One region of the Kosakonia oryzae genome, then DNA from elsewhere that is predicted to be linked to it. Evidence: predicted binding sites of a transcription regulator. Region 1 holds the regulator's gene; each other region holds the start of a gene.

The links. The regulator CRP, encoded in region 1, controls carbon source genes, mostly activating them, when cyclic AMP is high. The targets are predictions, from matches to a motif close to ATGTGANNNNNNTCACAT.
Positions count from the first base shown of each region.
Region 2: rbsD (D-ribose pyranase) is a predicted target of CRP. The motif match lies at 2,406-2,423, and genes of this name have one in related genera.
Region 3: garD (galactarate dehydratase) is a predicted target of CRP. The motif match lies at 3,646-3,663, and genes of this name have one in related genera.

Region 1 covers NZ_CP014007.2:418,850-424,902, forward strand. The annotation lists gene AWR26_RS01890 (YccS/YhfK family putative transporter) at 1-1,242, opposite strand, end outside; gene crp (cAMP-activated global transcriptional regulator CRP) at 1,290-1,922, opposite strand; gene AWR26_RS01900 (OsmC family protein) at 2,235-2,639, shown strand; gene AWR26_RS01905 (phosphoribulokinase) at 2,669-3,538, opposite strand; gene AWR26_RS01910 (YheU family protein) at 3,594-3,812, opposite strand; gene AWR26_RS01915 (hydrolase) at 3,809-4,828, opposite strand; gene AWR26_RS01920 (toxic anion resistance protein) at 5,006-6,053, shown strand, end outside.
Region 2 covers NZ_CP014007.2:5,373,844-5,379,896, reverse strand. The annotation lists gene ravA (ATPase RavA) at 1-212, opposite strand, end outside; gene kup (low affinity potassium transporter Kup) at 435-2,303, shown strand; gene rbsD (D-ribose pyranase) at 2,507-2,926, shown strand; gene rbsA (ribose ABC transporter ATP-binding protein RbsA) at 2,934-4,439, shown strand; gene rbsC (ribose ABC transporter permease) at 4,445-5,410, shown strand; gene rbsB (ribose ABC transporter substrate-binding protein RbsB) at 5,437-6,053, shown strand, end outside.
Region 3 covers NZ_CP014007.2:594,295-600,347, forward strand. The annotation lists gene gatZ (tagatose-bisphosphate aldolase subunit GatZ) at 1-851, opposite strand, end outside; gene AWR26_RS02890 (tagatose bisphosphate family class II aldolase) at 896-1,750, opposite strand; gene garD (galactarate dehydratase) at 1,941-3,512, opposite strand; gene AWR26_RS02900 (MFS transporter) at 3,936-5,273, shown strand; gene garL (2-dehydro-3-deoxyglucarate aldolase) at 5,300-6,053, shown strand, end outside.

The DNA of each region.
Region 1 (6,053 bases):
CCGGTGGACAATGCGCACGCGTGTCGCGCCATAACCATTTTGCGTGACAAACATAATCGTCATCATGATCCAGTAGGGCTTCGGCAGATGCAGGGCGCTGCCCATCAGGCTGGCAATACTGAGCATTACGCTGATGCGCGCCGCATTACGCAGCGCGGCAGATTTCAGGGATAAATAGCTTTTCAGCGCCGGGAGCAATGGCAATCGACGCTGCTTCTCCGCCATCAGATCGCGGATGTACAGAGGACGCTGCGTACGCAGTACGCGGGCGATGCGGCTAAAGTGCCAGGCGCAAAACTGGCCTACCGGATTATCCGGGTGCTGGCGGGCGATTTTTTCCAGCGCGCCGATTTGCTTCTCCATTGTGAAACGCGTCGGATAGCGATGGTAGAGAATGTCGTCCGCCAGCACGCGTAAACGGGCGGCGACGGTCTGCGCATTCCAGCGAATCACCTGCTCGGCGTGGGTTTGTTCAACCAGCTTTTGTACCTCTTCCGGCTGGTGCAGGCTGACGGAAATATGCTCTTGCAAATCCAGCGCGACCTGGAAAACGCGCAGCAGGCGTTTGTAGTCGTTATGCTGATTGGCCGCCAGCATATGCAGCTGTTGGTAGCACTGGCTAATCATATCCACCACTTTTTGCTGGCGTGCAAGCAGCGGCGGCAGGGCTTTTTCCGGATCGGCATGCTGCGTCAGCAGGCTGTATTTGGCTTCGCAATAATCAGCCAGTTGCCGGTAGAGCAAACTTAACGATTCGCGCAGTGGTTGTTCTCGCCACATCCAGAACCAGAACCAGTTAAACAGCCCGTACCATAGCGTGCCCAGCGTGTAGATCAGCAGTGGCTCCCACACCGGCATATTCCCGGCGAGGCTGAGCGTGAAGATGGCGGCAATCAGCGAGGCGGGCAATAAACGCCCGTGCAATGCGCTGATCTCGGCCGTGACGCCCAGTAGCAGAGTCAGCATGGTAAAGATCAGCGGCAGCGGAAGATCTTCCGCCAGCAACAATTGCACCGCCAGGCTGCTACCTGCAAACAGACAGCCGCCAATCATCAGGCGCTTAAAGAAGCGCTTATGCGGCGTGTCGAGACCGGCAATGTTGCAGCAAGCGGGAACGAGTGAGAAAAGCAGACCCTGTTGCAGATGGCCGACGAGCAGGCCAATCGCCACAGGCAGACATAACACCAGCGTTTGTCGCAGTGCGTAGTTGATTTCGGGGTGATAAATCAGCCTGCGCCACATGAGGAGAGAAAACGGCGCGCCGGGTAAACGATGCGCCGTTTTACGGATTAACGTGTTCCGTATACCACGATGGTTTTGCCGTGGGCGGAGATCAGGTTTTGATCTTCCAGCATTTTCAGGATGCGGCCGACAGTCTCACGGGAGCAACCAACGATTTGGCCAATCTCCTGGCGAGTGATTTTAATCTGCATGCCGTCCGGGTGAGTCATTGCGTCCGGCTGTTTTGCCAGATTAAGCAATGTCTGCGCGATACGGCCCGTTACGTCCAGGAACGCCAGGTTGCCGACTTTCTCCGAGGTCACCTGAAGGCGACGCGCCATCTGCGCGGAGAGACGCATCAGAATATCCGGGTTCACCTGGATAAGCTGACGGAATTTTTTGTAGGAAATTTCGGCGACTTCACAAGCGGTCTTGGCGCGTACCCAGGCACTGCGCTCCTGACCTTCTTCGAACAAGCCCAGTTCACCGATAAAATCACCCTGATTAAGGTAAGAGAGAATCATCTCTTTACCTTCCTCATCCTTGATTAGCACTGCCACTGAGCCTTTAACGATGTAATACAGCGTTTCCGCCTTTTCACCCTGGTGAATCAGCGTGCTCTTCGACGGGTACTTATGAATGTGGCAATGAGACAAGAACCATTCGAGAGTCGGGTCTGTTTGCGGTTTGCCAAGCACCATGCGCGGTTATCCTCTGTTATAAGCTGGCTCCGAAAGCGGGGATATAGGTTTCAGCCTGCTTGCGGGGTTGCAATCAAAGCTTCTCATGTCCTGAGAAGTGGGCCGTCAGCGTTATCTGCGGCCTCTAATCTACGATGTCATGCATACATGCGTAACATCCATTTATCTTTGTAGCATCCAGATTGTTTTAGCATAGGTTTTCACGCCTGTCTCCTGGTGTCTCGCTTCAGCATGACGCAGGTCGCCTTCCGTTGCGAGTTTTGTTATGTACGCGTAATCTGTGGAGAAAATTACTACTCCGGAGTGTATAAAATGCAGGCACGTGTGAAATGGGTTGAAGGGTTGACCTTCCTGGGTGAGTCCGCATCTGGCCACCAAATTCTGATGGACGGTAATTCCGGGGATAAAGCGCCAAGCCCGATGGAGATGGTGCTGATGGCGGCGGGCGGTTGCAGTGCAATCGACGTCGTTTCCATCCTGCAGAAAGGGCGCCACGACGTGACCGACTGCGAAGTGAAGCTGACTTCCGAGCGCCGTGAAGAGGCACCGCGTCTGTTTACGCACATCAATCTGCACTTTATCGTCACCGGTAAGGCGCTGAAAGACGCGGCGGTTTCCCGCGCGGTGGATCTGTCGGCGGAAAAATATTGCTCCGTAGCGCTGATGCTGGAGAAGGCCGTGAAGATCACTCACTCCTACGAGGTTATCGAAGCCTGATGCCCTGGCCCGGCGCCAGGCTTGCCGGGCTACTTAATCTTTTTCCCTTCCATCAGCCGTTGCACCAGCGGCGTCATAATCAATTCCATCGCCAGCCCCATCTTGCCGCCCGGTACCACCAGCGTATCCATATGGGAAATAAACGAACCCTGCAGCATCGCCAACAGCCACGGGTAATCAATGCCCTGCAAATTCTGGAAGTGAATGACTACAAAGCTTTCATCCAGCGACGGAATGCCTTTTGCGGCAAATGGGTTAGAAGTATCGACCGTCGGCACGCGCTGGAAGTTGATGTGCGTGCGGGAAAACTGCGGGGTGATAAAGTTGATGTAATCTTCCATCGAGCGAACCACCGAATCCATCACCGCTTCACGGGAGTGCCCACGTTCGCTGGTGTCGCGAATCAGTTTCTGGATCCACTCCAGGTTGACGATCGGCACCACGCCAACCAGTAAATCAACGTGCCGCGCCACGTCATTTTGCGGTGTCACTACGCCGCCGTGCAGCCCTTCGTAAAACAGCACGTCGGTGGGTTCCGGCAGCGGTTGCCAGGGCGTAAACGTGCCCGGAACCTGATTCCACGGCACCGCTTCATCGTAGGTATGCAGATATTTACGCGTTTGCCCGGTTCCGCTCTGGCCATATTCGCTAAAGGTCTGTTCGAGCAGGCCAAAGTCATTGGCATCCGGGCCAAAGTAACTGATATGCCGCCCAAGATCGCGGGCTTTGCGGATCGCCATATCCATTTCCGGACGGGTAAAGCGATGGAAGCTGTCACCTTCCACTTCTGCGGCATGCATGTTGAGCTGGGCGAAGATTTTACGGAAGGCGACGCTGGTCGTGGTGGTTCCCGCGCCGCTGGAGCCAGTAACGGCGATGACCGGATGTTTGGCGGACATAGCAACTCCCTGAATAAAACTGTGTTTGCAGTATAGTCAGCCGCCATCTACCCGGTTAATTGTGGAACTGCCCACGCGGCATAATATTTACCGTCTCGTGCAGTTCCGACCACACCAGTACAGCTTCACCGCGTTGCAGTTGACGTTTAACGTCAGCGACCTTTTGTTCTAGCGAACGTTCATGTTCACCATAATCGGTGCCTTCGCGCAAGACAAAGCTCTCAATCAGATTGTTCAGCGTGTCGGCGTCAATCTCTTGCCAGGGAATAATCATGATGTTCTCAGCCAGGTGGAAAGCCAATCCGGAATGCGCTTTTCCAGCCACATTTCTGGTCGGCGCAGCGTACCGCCGACAAACCCGACATGACCGCCGTGTTCTGTCAGTTGGTACTCAATATTCGGCGGTAAATACCCGGCGTCCGGAATAACGTTATGATCCATAAATGGATCGTCTTTGGCGTGAATGATCAGCGTCGGTTTGCGGATCAACGGCAACTGCGGCATGGCGCTACAGCGGCGATAGTAATCCAGCGCATCAGCAAAGCCGTGAATTTTGGCGGTGATCAGATCGTCAAACTCGCGAATACGCCGCACTTTCCGCAGTGCTGGCAGCGTTGTCGGCAGCGAGCCAGGATAGGCTCTTAATTTGCGTGCGGCGTTCGCTTTCAGCAAATTTAGCAGGTAACGCTGATAAAAGCGGGAAAACCCTTTTTCCATATGATAGCTGCACGCTTCCAGCATCAATGGCGCAGAGACGATCACGGCTGCATCAACGGGAAGAGAATCATCGGCTTTGGCCAGCAGACAGCCGAGCATATTGCCGCCCAGCGAATAACCTACCGCTGCGGTCGGTGCCGGGCCGAAGGTTTCTGGCAGCCAGCGTAAAAACCAGGTGCCATCTTCGGTTTCACCGGAGTGGTAGATGCGGTTCAGGCGGTTGGGAATGCCGCTACACCCGCGAAAATGCATCACCACGCCCAGCCAGCCGCGCTCTTTTGCCGCATGGATCAGACCATGCGCATACGGGCTATGCAGGCTACCTTCCAGCCCGTGAAACACGACCAGACGCGGTTTGTGTTTTGCCTGCCCGGGCTCTTCGCTCCAGGCGAGATCGACGAAGTCGCCGTCCGGCAGCTCCAGGCGCTGCCACCAGGGATCAAACTGTAAGCGGCGGCGTAGAATGCGAGGCAGCATCGTTTGTAGATGCGGATTCCGCGCACCCGGCATCGGATGAAAGTTGTGCGAATCTTCCTGATTTTCAAGAAGATTTGCAGGTGTAATATCTGCCATCGTGTTAAATCATCTCAAGAAACTGACGCTTATTATACTTGCGAATATTTAAGCTGTTTAATACTTTGCTGCTGTTGTACCGTATTACGCTCTACGGACAGCCTTATAACGATTTAATAAATCAGCAATTTTATTCCATTACTGCTGTCCGCTTTTCACTCATTGAGGACTCATTGGATGACGGAAAATACCTCGCTTGACCTTGCGGCACCACAGCAACTCAATCAGGCAATTAACGACTTACCCGGCAGTGAAAATTTAACCCCAGCCGAGCAAACGCAAATCCAGAATATTGTTGAAGAAATTAATATTAACGATCCGGTGTTCTCGCTGGCCTTTGGCGCCAAAACCATGAACAGCATCTCGCAGTTTTCCGAATCGCTGATGCAGGAAGTCCGGGCGAAAGACGCTGGCGTGATTGGCGCGCAATTGACCGATCTACTGATGAAAATCAAGCAGGTGGATATCAGCGCCTTCGAGCAAAAACCGGGTTTCCTCGCTTCACTGCCGTTGTTGGGATCGCTGTTTAACCGCATCGAGCGCACCATGCTGGAGTACCAGACGCTGGCGAAGCAGGTCGATACCATCACCGAAAAGCTGAATGAAGCGATGGTAGATCTGCTGCGTAATATTTCCGTTCTGGAGATCCTCTTTGATCGTAACCGCGACGTTTTTCAGCAAATTACGCTGCATATTATTGCCGGCAAGCAAAAGCTGGAGCAGATCAAACAGAACGAACTACCCGCTTTGCAGGCGCAGGCGACAAGCGATCCGATGAACGCGCAGCGCCTTCGGGATCTGCTGGAGAGCATCCAGCGCTTTGAGCGTCGTCTGCATGATTTGATGCTGTCGCGCACCATTGCAATGCAGTCCGCGCCGCAAATCCGCCTGATGCAAAGTAACAGCCAGTCCCTGGCGGAAAAGATCCAGAGCAGCATTCTTTCTACTATTCCTGTCTGGAAGAGCCAGATTGCGCTGTCAATGTCATTACAGACTCAGCGTCAGGCGGCAAAGCTGCAAAAAGATGTTGCCGATACGACCAACGACTTACTGCGCCGCAATGCGGAAATGCTGCAAACCGGAACGCTGGAAACGGCGCGTGAAGTGGAGCGTTCGGTAGTGGATATCGAAACCCTGCGTGAGGTGCAGACGCGGTTGCTTAGCACCATTGAAGACTCGGTGAAGATCGCTACCGATGCGCGCCAGCGCAGAGCCGAGGTGGAAA
Region 2 (6,053 bases), 460 kb from region 1:
TATTCAAAGGCGCGGGCATGTTTAAAGGCGAATTTCAGACGACGAGCGATCAGGCTTTTCGCAATGCCTGGAGGGCCAAGAAGAAATACGCTCTCGCCGCTCAGCGCGGCCAGCAGGCACAACCGGATAGCGTGGCTACGCTCAAAGAGTCCTTTTTCCAGCGTGCTGCTTAAGCGGGAAATTCTTTCTGCTAATAAATGTGAGTGAGCCATAATAGATTTGCGTCCTTTCGCCGTGATATCCGGCTTGCAAAAGCGAGTATAGACGTTTCCGAAAGGGCTTGTAATAGACTGAAGAACGGCTTTATTTTCATTGCGCCAGATTAATGTGGCCGCATTTAGGGGTACGATTTTGCAAATAATCGTGCATACTGTGCGCTTTTTGTGAGCCAAGGGACTAAGCACACATTTGTCATTCAAACAAAAGATTAGTCTATGAGCACTGATAATAAACAATCGTTACCCGCTGTCACTCTTGCGGCAATTGGGGTTGTCTACGGTGATATCGGCACCAGCCCACTTTATACACTTCGTGAATGTTTGTCTGGTCAGTTTGGCTTTGGCGTTGAGCGTGATGCCGTCTTCGGCTTTTTGTCACTGATCTTCTGGCTGCTGGTTTTTGTGGTCTCCATTAAGTATCTGACGTTCGTCATGCGCGCGGATAACGCCGGTGAAGGCGGTATTCTGACGCTGATGTCGCTGGCCGGTCGCAACACTTCGGCCAGAATGACTTCGGTGCTGGTGATCATGGGATTGATTGGCGGCAGCTTTTTCTATGGTGAGGTGGTTATTACCCCCGCGATCTCGGTGATGTCGGCGATAGAGGGGCTGGAGATTGTCGCGCCTTCGCTCGATAGCTGGATTGTGCCGCTGTCGATTATCGTGTTAACCCTGCTGTTTATGATTCAAAAGCACGGTACCGGATTGGTGGGGAAACTGTTTGCACCAATCATGCTGGCGTGGTTTTTGATTCTGGCCGTGCTGGGCGCGCGCGGTATTATCGAAAATCCCGAAGTATTGCAGGCGCTGAATCCGCTTTGGGCGGTGAATTTCTTCCTTGAATACAAGACTGTCTCTTTTGTTGCGCTTGGCGCCGTGGTGCTGTCGATCACCGGTGTCGAGGCGCTGTATGCGGATATGGGGCATTTCGGTAAGCTGCCGATCCGCGTGGCGTGGTTTATTGTGGTGCTGCCGTCGCTGGTGCTGAATTACTTTGGCCAAGGCGCATTGTTGTTGAAGACGCCGGAAGCGATTAAAAACCCCTTCTTCCTGCTGGCGCCTGAGTGGGCGCTGATCCCAATGTTGATTATCGCCACGCTGGCGACGGTCATTGCGTCGCAGGCGGTTATTTCGGGTGTCTTCTCGCTAACTCGTCAGGCGGTGCGTCTGGGCTATCTGGCGCCGATGCGTATTATCCATACCTCGGAGATGGAATCCGGGCAAATCTATATCCCGTTCATTAACTGGCTACTCTATTTTGCGGTAGTGCTGGTGATTGTCAGCTTTGAACACTCCAGCAATCTGGCGGCGGCTTACGGTATTGCCGTTACCGGGACGATGGTGCTGACCTCCATTCTTTCCACGACCGTGGCACGCAAAAACTGGCACTGGAATAAAGTGCTGGTGGGGCTGATTCTGATCTTCTTACTGAGTATCGATGTGCCGCTGTTCTCGGCGAACCTCGATAAAATCGTTTCCGGCGGCTGGTTACCGTTAACGCTCGGCATGGTGATGTTCCTGGTGATGACCACCTGGAAAAGTGAACGGTTCCGCCTGCTGCGCCGCATGCACGAACACGGCAACTCTCTGGAGGCGATGATTGCGTCGCTGGAGAAATCGCCGCCGGTTCGTGTGCCGGGTACGGCGGTGTATATGTCCCGTGCGCTGAATGTCATTCCGTTTGCCATGATGCATAACCTGAAGCACAACAAGGTGCTGCATGAACGCGTGATCCTGCTGACGCTGCGTACTGAAGATGCGCCTTACGTCCACAATGTGCGTCGGGTGCAGATTGAACAGTTATCGCCGACTTTCTGGCGCGTGGTGGCCAGTTACGGCTGGCGCGAAACGCCGAACGTTGAAGAGGTGTTCCATCGCTGCGGTCTGGAAGGGCTCAATTGCCGGATGATGGAAACTTCCTTCTTTATGTCGCATGAGTCGTTGATCCTCGGTAAACGACCATGGTATTTGCGGCTGCGCGGCAAGCTCTACCTGGTATTACAGCGCAACGCGCTGCGCGCACCGGACCAGTTTGAGATCCCACCAAACCGGGTTATCGAGTTGGGAACGCAGGTTGAAATTTAACGGTTTAAAACCCCTCTTTATGAGGGGTTTTTGTTATTTATGCCTGTGAATTTCATTTAAGATAATCAAGCTGATTTTTTCATCACATTCAGACGCGAAACGTTTCGATATCGATCACACTTCTACAACTGAGACATAGTTATAAGATTATTCTTTGTACTACACTGCGTTCAGCGAAACGTTTCGCTAGTGGAGCATAAAAAATGAAAAAAGGTCGTGTATTGAACGCTGACATTTCGTCAGTTATCTCTCGTCTTGGTCATACCGATACGCTGGTGGTATGTGATGCCGGGTTGCCGGTGCCGCGTAATACGCAACGCATTGATATGGCGCTAACGCAGGGCGTACCGTCCTTTATGCAGGTGCTGGATGTGGTGACCGCCGAAATGCAGGTTGAATCCGCTATCCTGGCGCTGGAAATCAAAGAACATAATCCGCAGCTCCACGAAACGTTGCTTAAGTCTCTTGAGCAACTGCAACAACACCAGGGAAACACCATAGAAGTGCGGTACGTTACGCACGAGCAGTTTAAAAAACACACCGCGGACAGTCATGCGGTGATTCGCAGCGGGGAGTGTTCCCCGTTTGCGAATATCATTCTCTGTGCTGGCGTCACTTTCTGAGGCCATCATGGACGCGTTACTGCAACTCAAGGGGATCGATAAAGCCTTCCCCGGCGTTAAAGCTCTTTCCGGCGCGGCGCTGAATGTCTATCCAGGCCGCGTAATGGCGCTGGTAGGTGAAAACGGCGCCGGTAAATCCACGATGATGAAAGTGCTGACGGGGATTTATACCCGCGACGCCGGTTCGCTGCTGTGGCTGGGAAAAGAGACCACCTTTAACGGCCCAAAATCATCGCAGGAAGCCGGTATCGGCATCATCCACCAGGAACTGAATCTGATCCCGCAGCTCACCATCGCTGAGAATATTTTTCTCGGACGTGAGTTCGTCAATCGCTTCGGCAAAATCGACTGGAAAAAGATGTTTGCTGAAGCCGACAAGCTGCTGGCCAAACTGAATCTGCGCTTTAAGAGCGATCGGCTGGTCGGGGAACTCTCCATCGGCGATCAGCAAATGGTCGAAATCGCCAAAGTGATGAGCTACGAATCGCAAGTCATCATTATGGATGAACCCACCGATGCCCTGACGGACACCGAAACCGAATCGCTGTTCCGCGTGATCCGCGAGCTGAAATCGCAGGGGCGCGGCATTGTCTATATCTCCCATCGTCTGAAAGAGATCTTCGAGATTTGCGATGACGTGACGGTTTTCCGTGACGGGCAGTTTATCGCCGAGCGTGAAGTGGCGACGCTCACCGAAGATACGCTGATCGAAATGATGGTTGGGCGCAAGCTGGAAGATCAATACCCGCGGCTGGATCAAGCGCCGGGCGAAGTGCGTCTTACCGTCGATAATCTGTGTGGCCCCGGCGTGGAAAACGTCAGTTTCACCCTGCGCAAAGGCGAGATCCTTGGCGTCGCCGGGTTGATGGGCGCTGGCCGCACCGAACTGATGAAAGTGCTGTATGGCGCACTGCCGCGCACCAACGGTTATGTGACACTCGACGGTCATGAAGTGATCACCCGCTCTCCGCAGGACGGGCTGGCGAACGGCATCGTCTATATTTCAGAAGACCGTAAGCGTGACGGCTTAGTGCTCGGCATGTCGGTGAAAGAGAATATGTCGCTGACGGCGCTGCGTTACTTCAGCCGCGCGGGTGGTTCGCTGAAGCATAAAGATGAACAGCAGGCGGTGAATGATTTTATCCGTCTGTTCAATGTGAAAACGCCATCAATGGAGCAGGCAATTGGTTTGCTCTCCGGTGGTAATCAGCAAAAAGTGGCGATTGCCCGTGGTTTGATGACGCGGCCAAAAGTGCTGATCCTCGACGAACCGACGCGCGGCGTCGATGTGGGGGCGAAAAAAGAGATTTATCAGCTTATTAACCAGTTCAAGGCTGACGGGCTGAGCATCATCCTGGTCTCCTCTGAAATGCCGGAAGTGCTGGGAATGAGCGATCGCATTATGGTGATGCATGAAGGGCATCTCGGCGGTGAATTCACGCGCGAGCAGGCCACTCAGGAAGTGTTGATGGCTGCCGCTGTGGGCAAGCTTAATCGTGTGAATCAGGAGTAAAAAAGATGACTACCCAGGCTGTTTCTGGTCGCCGTTATTTCAGCAAAGCATGGCTAATGGAACAAAAATCGTTAATTGCTTTGCTGGTGTTGATTGCGATTGTTTCGACCATGAGTCCGAACTTTTTTACCGTCAATAACCTGCTGAACATCCTGCAACAAACCTCGGTAAACGCCATTATGGCGGTGGGGATGACGCTGGTTATCCTGACTTCGGGTATTGATCTGTCCGTCGGTTCCCTGCTGGCGCTCACCGGCGCGGTTGCGGCATCGATGATTGGCGTGGAAGTGAATGCGCTGGTGGCCGTTGCTGGTGCGTTGGCGCTCGGGGCGGCGATCGGTGCCGTTACCGGGGTGATTGTCGCGAAAGGCCGCGTGCAGGCGTTTATCGCGACTCTGGTAATGATGTTGCTGCTGCGCGGTGTAACGCTGGTTTACACCAATGGCAGCCCAATCAATACCGGATTTACCGCTAACGCAGATATTTTTGGCTGGTTTGGTATTGGTCGCCCGCTCGGGATCCCGACGCCAGTGTGGTTGATGGCTGTGGTCTTTATCGCCGCCTGGTATTTATTGCATCAAACTCGCCTGGGCCGCTATATCTATGCTCTGGGCGGTAACGAAGCGGCGACGCGCTTGTCCGGCATCTCCGTCGATAAAGTGAAAATTATCGTCTACTCGCTGTGCGGCCTGCTGGCTTCACTGGCGGGCATTATTGAAGTGGCGCGTCTCTCTTCTGCTCAGCCTACTGCGGGGGCCGGTTATGAACTGGATGCTATTGCTGCGGTGGTATTGGGCGGAACCAGTCTGGCTGGCGGTAAAGGTCGCATTGTTGGGACGTTGATCGGCGCATTGATTCTGGGCTTCCTCAATAATGGATTGAATTTGTTGAGCGTTTCCTCCTATTACCAGATGATCGTTAAAGCAGTGGTGATTCTGCTCGCGGTGCTGGTAGACAACAAAAAGCAGTAATTACCTACACAACAGGACTCGTGAATATGAACATGAAAAAACTGGCCACTCTGGTTTCTGCTGTTGCACTGAGCGCCACCATTAGCGCAAACGCGATGGCGAAAGACTCTATTGCTCTGGTGATTTCCACGCTGAACAACCCGTTCTTCGTCTCTCTGAAGGATGGAGCACAGAAAGAGGCGAATAAACTGGGGTATGACCTGGTTGTCCTGGATTCGCAGAACAACCCGGCCAAAGAGCTGGCCAACGTGCAGGATCTGACCGTTCGCGGTACCAAACTGCTGCTGATTAACCCGACAGACTCCGATGCTGTTGGTAACGCGATCAAAATGGCTAACCAGGCAAAAATCCCGGTAATTACCCTTGACCGCGTAGCAACCAGCGGTGAAGTGGTCAGCCACATTGCCTCTGATAACGTGCTCGGCGGCAAAATTGCTGGCGACTACATCGCTAAAAAAGTGGGTGAAGGTGCGAAAGTTATCGAACTGGCGGGTATCGCCGGGACTTCTGCTGCACGTGAACGTGGTGAAGGTTTCCAGCAGGCCGTTGCCGCTCATAAATTTAACGTGCTGGCCAGCCAGCCGGCAGACTTCGACCGTACTAAGGGCCTGAACGTCATGCAGAACCTGCTGACGGCTCACCC
Region 3 (6,053 bases), 180 kb from region 1:
AGCGCGGGGCCCACTTTCAGAATGGCGAAGTGGTCGCGTACCAGTGCGCGGTAAGACTGGCGGGACTGGTAATCAGTGGAGTGCGCTTCGTAGACCATCGGCGTCTGGCGGATCCAGCCGGAAAGCGCTTCTGCCGCCTGCGGCTGATAGTGGATCACCTGGGTATGATCGAATTCAACGCCTGGCTGCACGACGATAGCAATAACGCGGTTCATCGCGTCATCCAGCCCTAATGCATGGAAAGCGACACGGTGCGTTTCCAGCGTGCGAGCAGCATCTTCGACGCGCGTAACGTGAACCGTATTGATACTGCTGGTTTCGCCGCCGGGAACCGGAACTTCAGTACCTATCACGTAGGTCAGGTTTTTTTTCAGCGCGTCGCTGGCGGTTTCTTCCGCCGCCTGGCACAGACGTGCGGCGCGTTCGGCGACAACATGCGGTTCCAGCGGAACCGGATCGTCGGCGCAGGACATCGATGCATCCAGATGGATTTTGCTGAAACCGGCAGCCACATAGGCTTTGATCAGCTCGACGGATTTTTCCATCGCGGCGGTGGCGTCTTCGTTTTGCCAGCAGTTAGGCCCAAGGTGATCGCCGCCAAGGATTAGCCGCTCCCGTGGAAAGCCGACCTCATCGGCGATGCGGTAGACAAAGTCGCGGAAATCGGCGGGTTTCATGCCGGTATAGCCGCCAAACTGATTGACCTGGTTCGAGGTTGCTTCGATCAATACTTTCGCGTCGGTCGATAAATCAAAGCGCAACGCGGCTTCAATGACCAGCGGGTGCGCTGAGCAAACAGAACAGATACCGAGGTGCTCCCCCGCTTTATGGCGGGCAATAATCTCTTTCACGTCTTCCTCCGGTTATTACGCAATATTTTCAAAAGGTTGTGGCGTTACAGTTTGCCTTCGCAGCCGCAGACGCCGATCACTTTGCGCACCACCTCTTTCATGGCCGTTTTGGCCGGAACCATGTAGTGGCGCGGATCGCTGGCATCCGGGTGCGAAGCAAACCAGGCCTTTAACGCGTCTGAGAAGGCGATTTTCAGTTCGGTAGCGACGTTCACCTTGCACACGCCCAGCGCGATGGCACGGCGAATATCCGCTGCGGGCAGCCCGGATGCGCCGTGCAAAACCAGCGGAATATCAACCTGTTGGCGTATTTCCGCCAGCCGTTCAAAATCGAGTTTCGGCTCGGCGGTATAAAGGCCGTGTGCGGTGCCAATCGCCACTGCGAGCGAATCAATACCGGTTTTCTCGACGAAATCTTTGGCCTGTTGCGGGTTGGTGTAGCGGGTGTCTTTTGCATCGACAATCAGATCGTCTTCCTGCCCGCCGAGGCGGCCCAGCTCCGCTTCCACGCTAGCGTCGTAGCGATGGCATAAATCCGTTACCGCTTTCACCAGTGCAACATTGTCGTGGTAGGGGAAGTGGGAACCATCGATCATCACCGAACGAATACCGGCCTGAACTTTGGCTTCTATGTCGCTGAACGTTTCATGGTGATCGAGATGAATGGCCAGTGGCTGGTTGAAGTGGCTGGCCAGATTACCGGCGATAGCGACCAGATTGCCGACGCCTGCATAACTGAATGTCCCTGGTGTGCCCGCAACAATCAGCGGGGAGCGCAATTCGGCTGCAGTTTCGACCACCACTTGTAAGGTTTCGAGATTGTGGATATTGAATGCGGGCACCGCGTAACCTTCACGTTGTGCTTTGTTAAGCATGGTTTTCGTCGAAATGATATACACACTGCCTCCGAAATCTTTCGTTTGTTTTCTTCGAAAGAATTTATAGGCTTTCGTAATGTTTTTTTGTGATTGACATCTGGAAAATGAAAATTTCGAAAGTGAAAGGAAGGTTGTGAAAGAAAAAGCAGGCAAAAAAAAAGCATGGCCGAAGCCATGCTGAAAAGTGAGGTTTACGCTTTTGTTATTAAAATCAAGTCACCGGAGCCGGGTTAAACACGGCGAGCTGGTTATGCAGCCCCCACTGATCGGAGAAGGTTTTCTTACGGCCGCTGGCGACATCAAGGATAAAGTGGAACAGCTTCCAACCCACATCCTCGATGGTCTCTTCGCCGGTGGCGATCGTCCCGGCATTAATATCCATTAAGTCATACCAGCGATTTGCCAGCTCGGTGCGGGTCGCCATTTTGATTACCGGTACGGCAACCAGGCCGTACGGCGTGCCACGCCCGGTGGTAAACACTTGTACGGTGATCCCGGAAGCCACCTGTTGCGTACCGCAGACGAAGTCGCTCGCCGGTGTTGCGGCATAAATCAGCCCGCGTTTGGTCGGACGTTGACCCGGAGAGAGCACTTCAGAGATGGCGCTCTTACCGGATTTCGCGATTGAACCCAGCGCTTTTTCCACGATATTCGCCAGGCCGCCTTTTTTGTTCCCCGGAGAAGGGTTAGCGCTGCGGTCGGTTTTACCCATATCGAGATAGTTATCGTACCAGGCCATCTCTTCCAGCAGGCGTTTGCCCACTTCTTCGTTGATGGCACGCGGCGTCAGCAGGTGAATCGCATCACGTACTTCGGTCACTTCGGAGAACATTACTGTACCGCCGCAGCGAATAATCAGGTCGGAGGCATAGCCCACCGCCGGGTTCGCCGTCACGCCGGAGAATGCATCGCTGCCGCCACACTGCATACCAACTACCAGTTCGGAGGCCGGGCAGGTTTCGCGTTTACGCTGGTTCAGCTTGGCCAGGTGGCGCTCGGCAACCTGCAGAATATCCTCAACCATTGAGCGGAAACCCACATGCTGCTCATCCTGCAAACGAACAATACTGGCGCTGTCGACCGGGATGGCTTTCACATCCTCGGTCCCTTCCAGCAGACGTTCCGGCTGCAATTTTTCACAGCCCAGGCCAATTACCATGACCTCGCCGCCGAAGTTCGGGTTCAGCGAAATGTTATGAATGGTGCGAATGGGAATGACTGCCGCCGGTGCGTTAATGGCCACGCCGCAGCCATACAGGTGATTCAGGCCGACCACGCCGTCAACGTTCGGGTATTTCGGCAGCAGATCGCGCTCAATGATCTTCACGACGTAATCGACCACGCCCGCAACGCAGTGCACGCTGGTGGTCAGGCCGAGCAGGTTCTTGGTGCCGACGCTTCCATCCGCGTTGCGGTAGCCTTCAAAGGTATACCCCTCCAGCGGCGGCAGCGGCTCCGGGACTTTCGTCGCCAGCGGCAGTGTATTCAGCGGCGGTGCTTTCGGCAGCTCAACCATGGATTCATCAATCCAGCTACCGCGGGGGATATCGCGCATGGCGTAGCCAATGATCTCGCCATAGCGCACGATTTCGCCGTGCTGGGGGATATCAACCAGCGCCACTTTATGGCCTTGTGGAATATGCTCAATTAGCTCGAGACCGTCCGGAAAACGGGTTCCCGCCTTTAAGCCATTGTCATTGACGATGATAGCGACATTATCCGTGTCGTGTACCTTAATATAAAACGCCCCTGGCGGTTGCTGTCTAATTTCAATGTTGGACATTGTCAAGTAATCTCCAGCTAACTTATACGATGCATTGCTCTATAAAAGCGGAATTATTCTTTATTCTGGAATTAATATCGGGAATAAAAATCTTGTTTGCTGAAATAAGAATGTCAGGAGTTTAAATATTAAAATGTGATCTAAATCACTTATTATCCTGATTCCCCATCTGGCGGGGCTGCATATTGTGAGATCTGTGCATCAGCGCCCAGGCTTATGTGCAAATGCTCAAAATAATCTTTTCGCGCAATGTTAAAATTGAGCAACCCACCAGTGTGTGGCGTCCTGTCGGTGATTATACTGAAGGCTAATAAAATCAAAGTGCCATTATCTGATAATAAGTTTCGAGTGCTTAAATAAAATCAGATAAGAAACGTCTCAATAATTATATTTTAAAGTTAGCGGCGCCCAAGGAAATTTAAAATGACTATCGAAGATTCTGTCGTGGAAACAAAACGGGGGTTGCCGACCCGTTATTTAATTCTGCTGATTATATTTATCGTAACAGCAGTGAATTATGCAGACCGCGCCACATTGTCCATTGCAGGGACAGAAGTGGCGAAAGAGCTGCAATTGGATGCTGTATCGATGGGCTACATTTTTTCGGCTTTCGGCTGGGCTTACCTGCTGATGCAAATCCCTGGCGGCTGGCTGCTTGACCGCTTCGGCTCTAAAAAAGTGTACACATGGAGCCTCTTTTTCTGGTCGCTCTTTACTTTCCTGCAAGGTTTTGTCGACGTTTTCCCGATCGCCTGGGCCGGCATTTCCATGTTTTTCATGCGTTTTATGCTGGGCTTCTCTGAAGCGCCTTCATTCCCGGCAAATGCCCGCATCGTTGCGGCCTGGTTCCCGGCGAAAGAGCGCGGTACGGCATCAGCGATTTTTAACTCTGCACAGTACTTCTCACTGGCGCTGTTCTCGCCGCTGCTGGGCTGGTTGACCTTTGCCTGGGGCTGGGAACATGTCTTCACCGTAATGGGCGTGATCGGTTTTGTGCTGACCTTTGCCTGGATGAAATTTGTCCACAACCCGACCGATCACCCGCGTATGAGCCGCGAAGAGCTGGAGTATATTGAGAAAAACGGCGCGGTTGTCGATATGGACCACAAAAAAGCCGACGATGGCAAAAATGCGGGTCCAAAAATGGATTATATCAAGCAGTTGCTGTGCAACCGCATGATGCTTGGCGTCTTTTTCGGGCAATACTTCCTGAACACCATTACCTGGTTCTTCCTGACATGGTTCCCGATTTACCTGGTGCAGGAAAAAGGCATGTCGATACTGAAAGTGGGGTTTGTCGCGTCCATTCCGGCGCTGTGTGGTTTTGCCGGTGGCGTGCTGGGCGGCCTGTTTTCTGACTATCTGATTAAGCGCGGCTCCACCCTGACGATGGCGCGTAAATTCCCTATCGTGGTCGGGATGTTACTGGCTTCCAGCATCATTCTGTGTAACTACACCGATAACACGGCGATGGTCGTCGCACTGATGGCGCTCGCCTTCTTCGGTAAAGGTTTTGGCGCACTGGGTTGGCCGGTTATCTCCGACGTCGCGCCGAAAGAGATTGTCGGTCTGTGCGGTGGTGTATTCAACGTATTTGGTAACGTGGCTTCTATCGTGACGCCGCTGGTCATCGGATACATGGTTAAAGAGTTGCATTCTTTCAACGGTGCGTTGGTGTTCGTAGGCTGTTCAGCACTGATGATGATGGTCTGCTATCTGTTCGTGGTCGGCGACATCAAACGTATGGAATTGAAGAAATAAGCAACGACACATTTAAGGTACAAAAGATGAATAACGATATCTTCCCAAACAAATTCAAGGCCGCGCTGGCGGCCCAACAGATTCAAATCGGTTGTTGGTCTGCGCTGGGTAGTCATATCAGCACTGAAGTTCTGGGCCTGGCAGGCTTTGACTGGCTGCTTCTGGACGGCGAACACGCCCCAAACGACGTGCTCACTTTTGTACCGCAGTTAATGGCGTTGAAAGGCAGCGTCAGCGCGCCGGTAGTGCGCGTGCCGACTAACGATCCGGTGGTCATCAAACGCCTGCTGGATATCGGCTTTTACAACTTCCTCATCCCGTTTGTGGAAACCGAAGAAGAAGCGGTGAATGCGGTAGCGGCAACTCGTTATCCGCCGGAAGGCATTCGCGGCGTGTCGGTTTCCCATCGCGCCAATATGTTCGGCACCGTGCCGGATTACTTCCGTCAGTCCAACGCCAATATCACCATCCTGGTACAAATCGAAAGCCAGGCCGGTGTGGATAACCTTGATGCAATCCTTACCACCGACGGCGTGGATGGCGTGTTTGTCGGCCCAAGCGATCTGGCGGCGACGCTGGGTTACATCGGTAACGCGGCGCACCCGGAAGTTCAGCGCACCATTCAGCACATTTTTGCCCGCGCGAAAGCGCACAACAAACCGAGCGGCATTCTGGCGCCGGTGGAAGCTGATGCTCGCCGCTACCTGGAATGGGGGGCGACCGTCGTTGCGGTTGGCAGCGATTTGGGCGTATTCCGTTCGGCGACGCAGAAACTGGCCG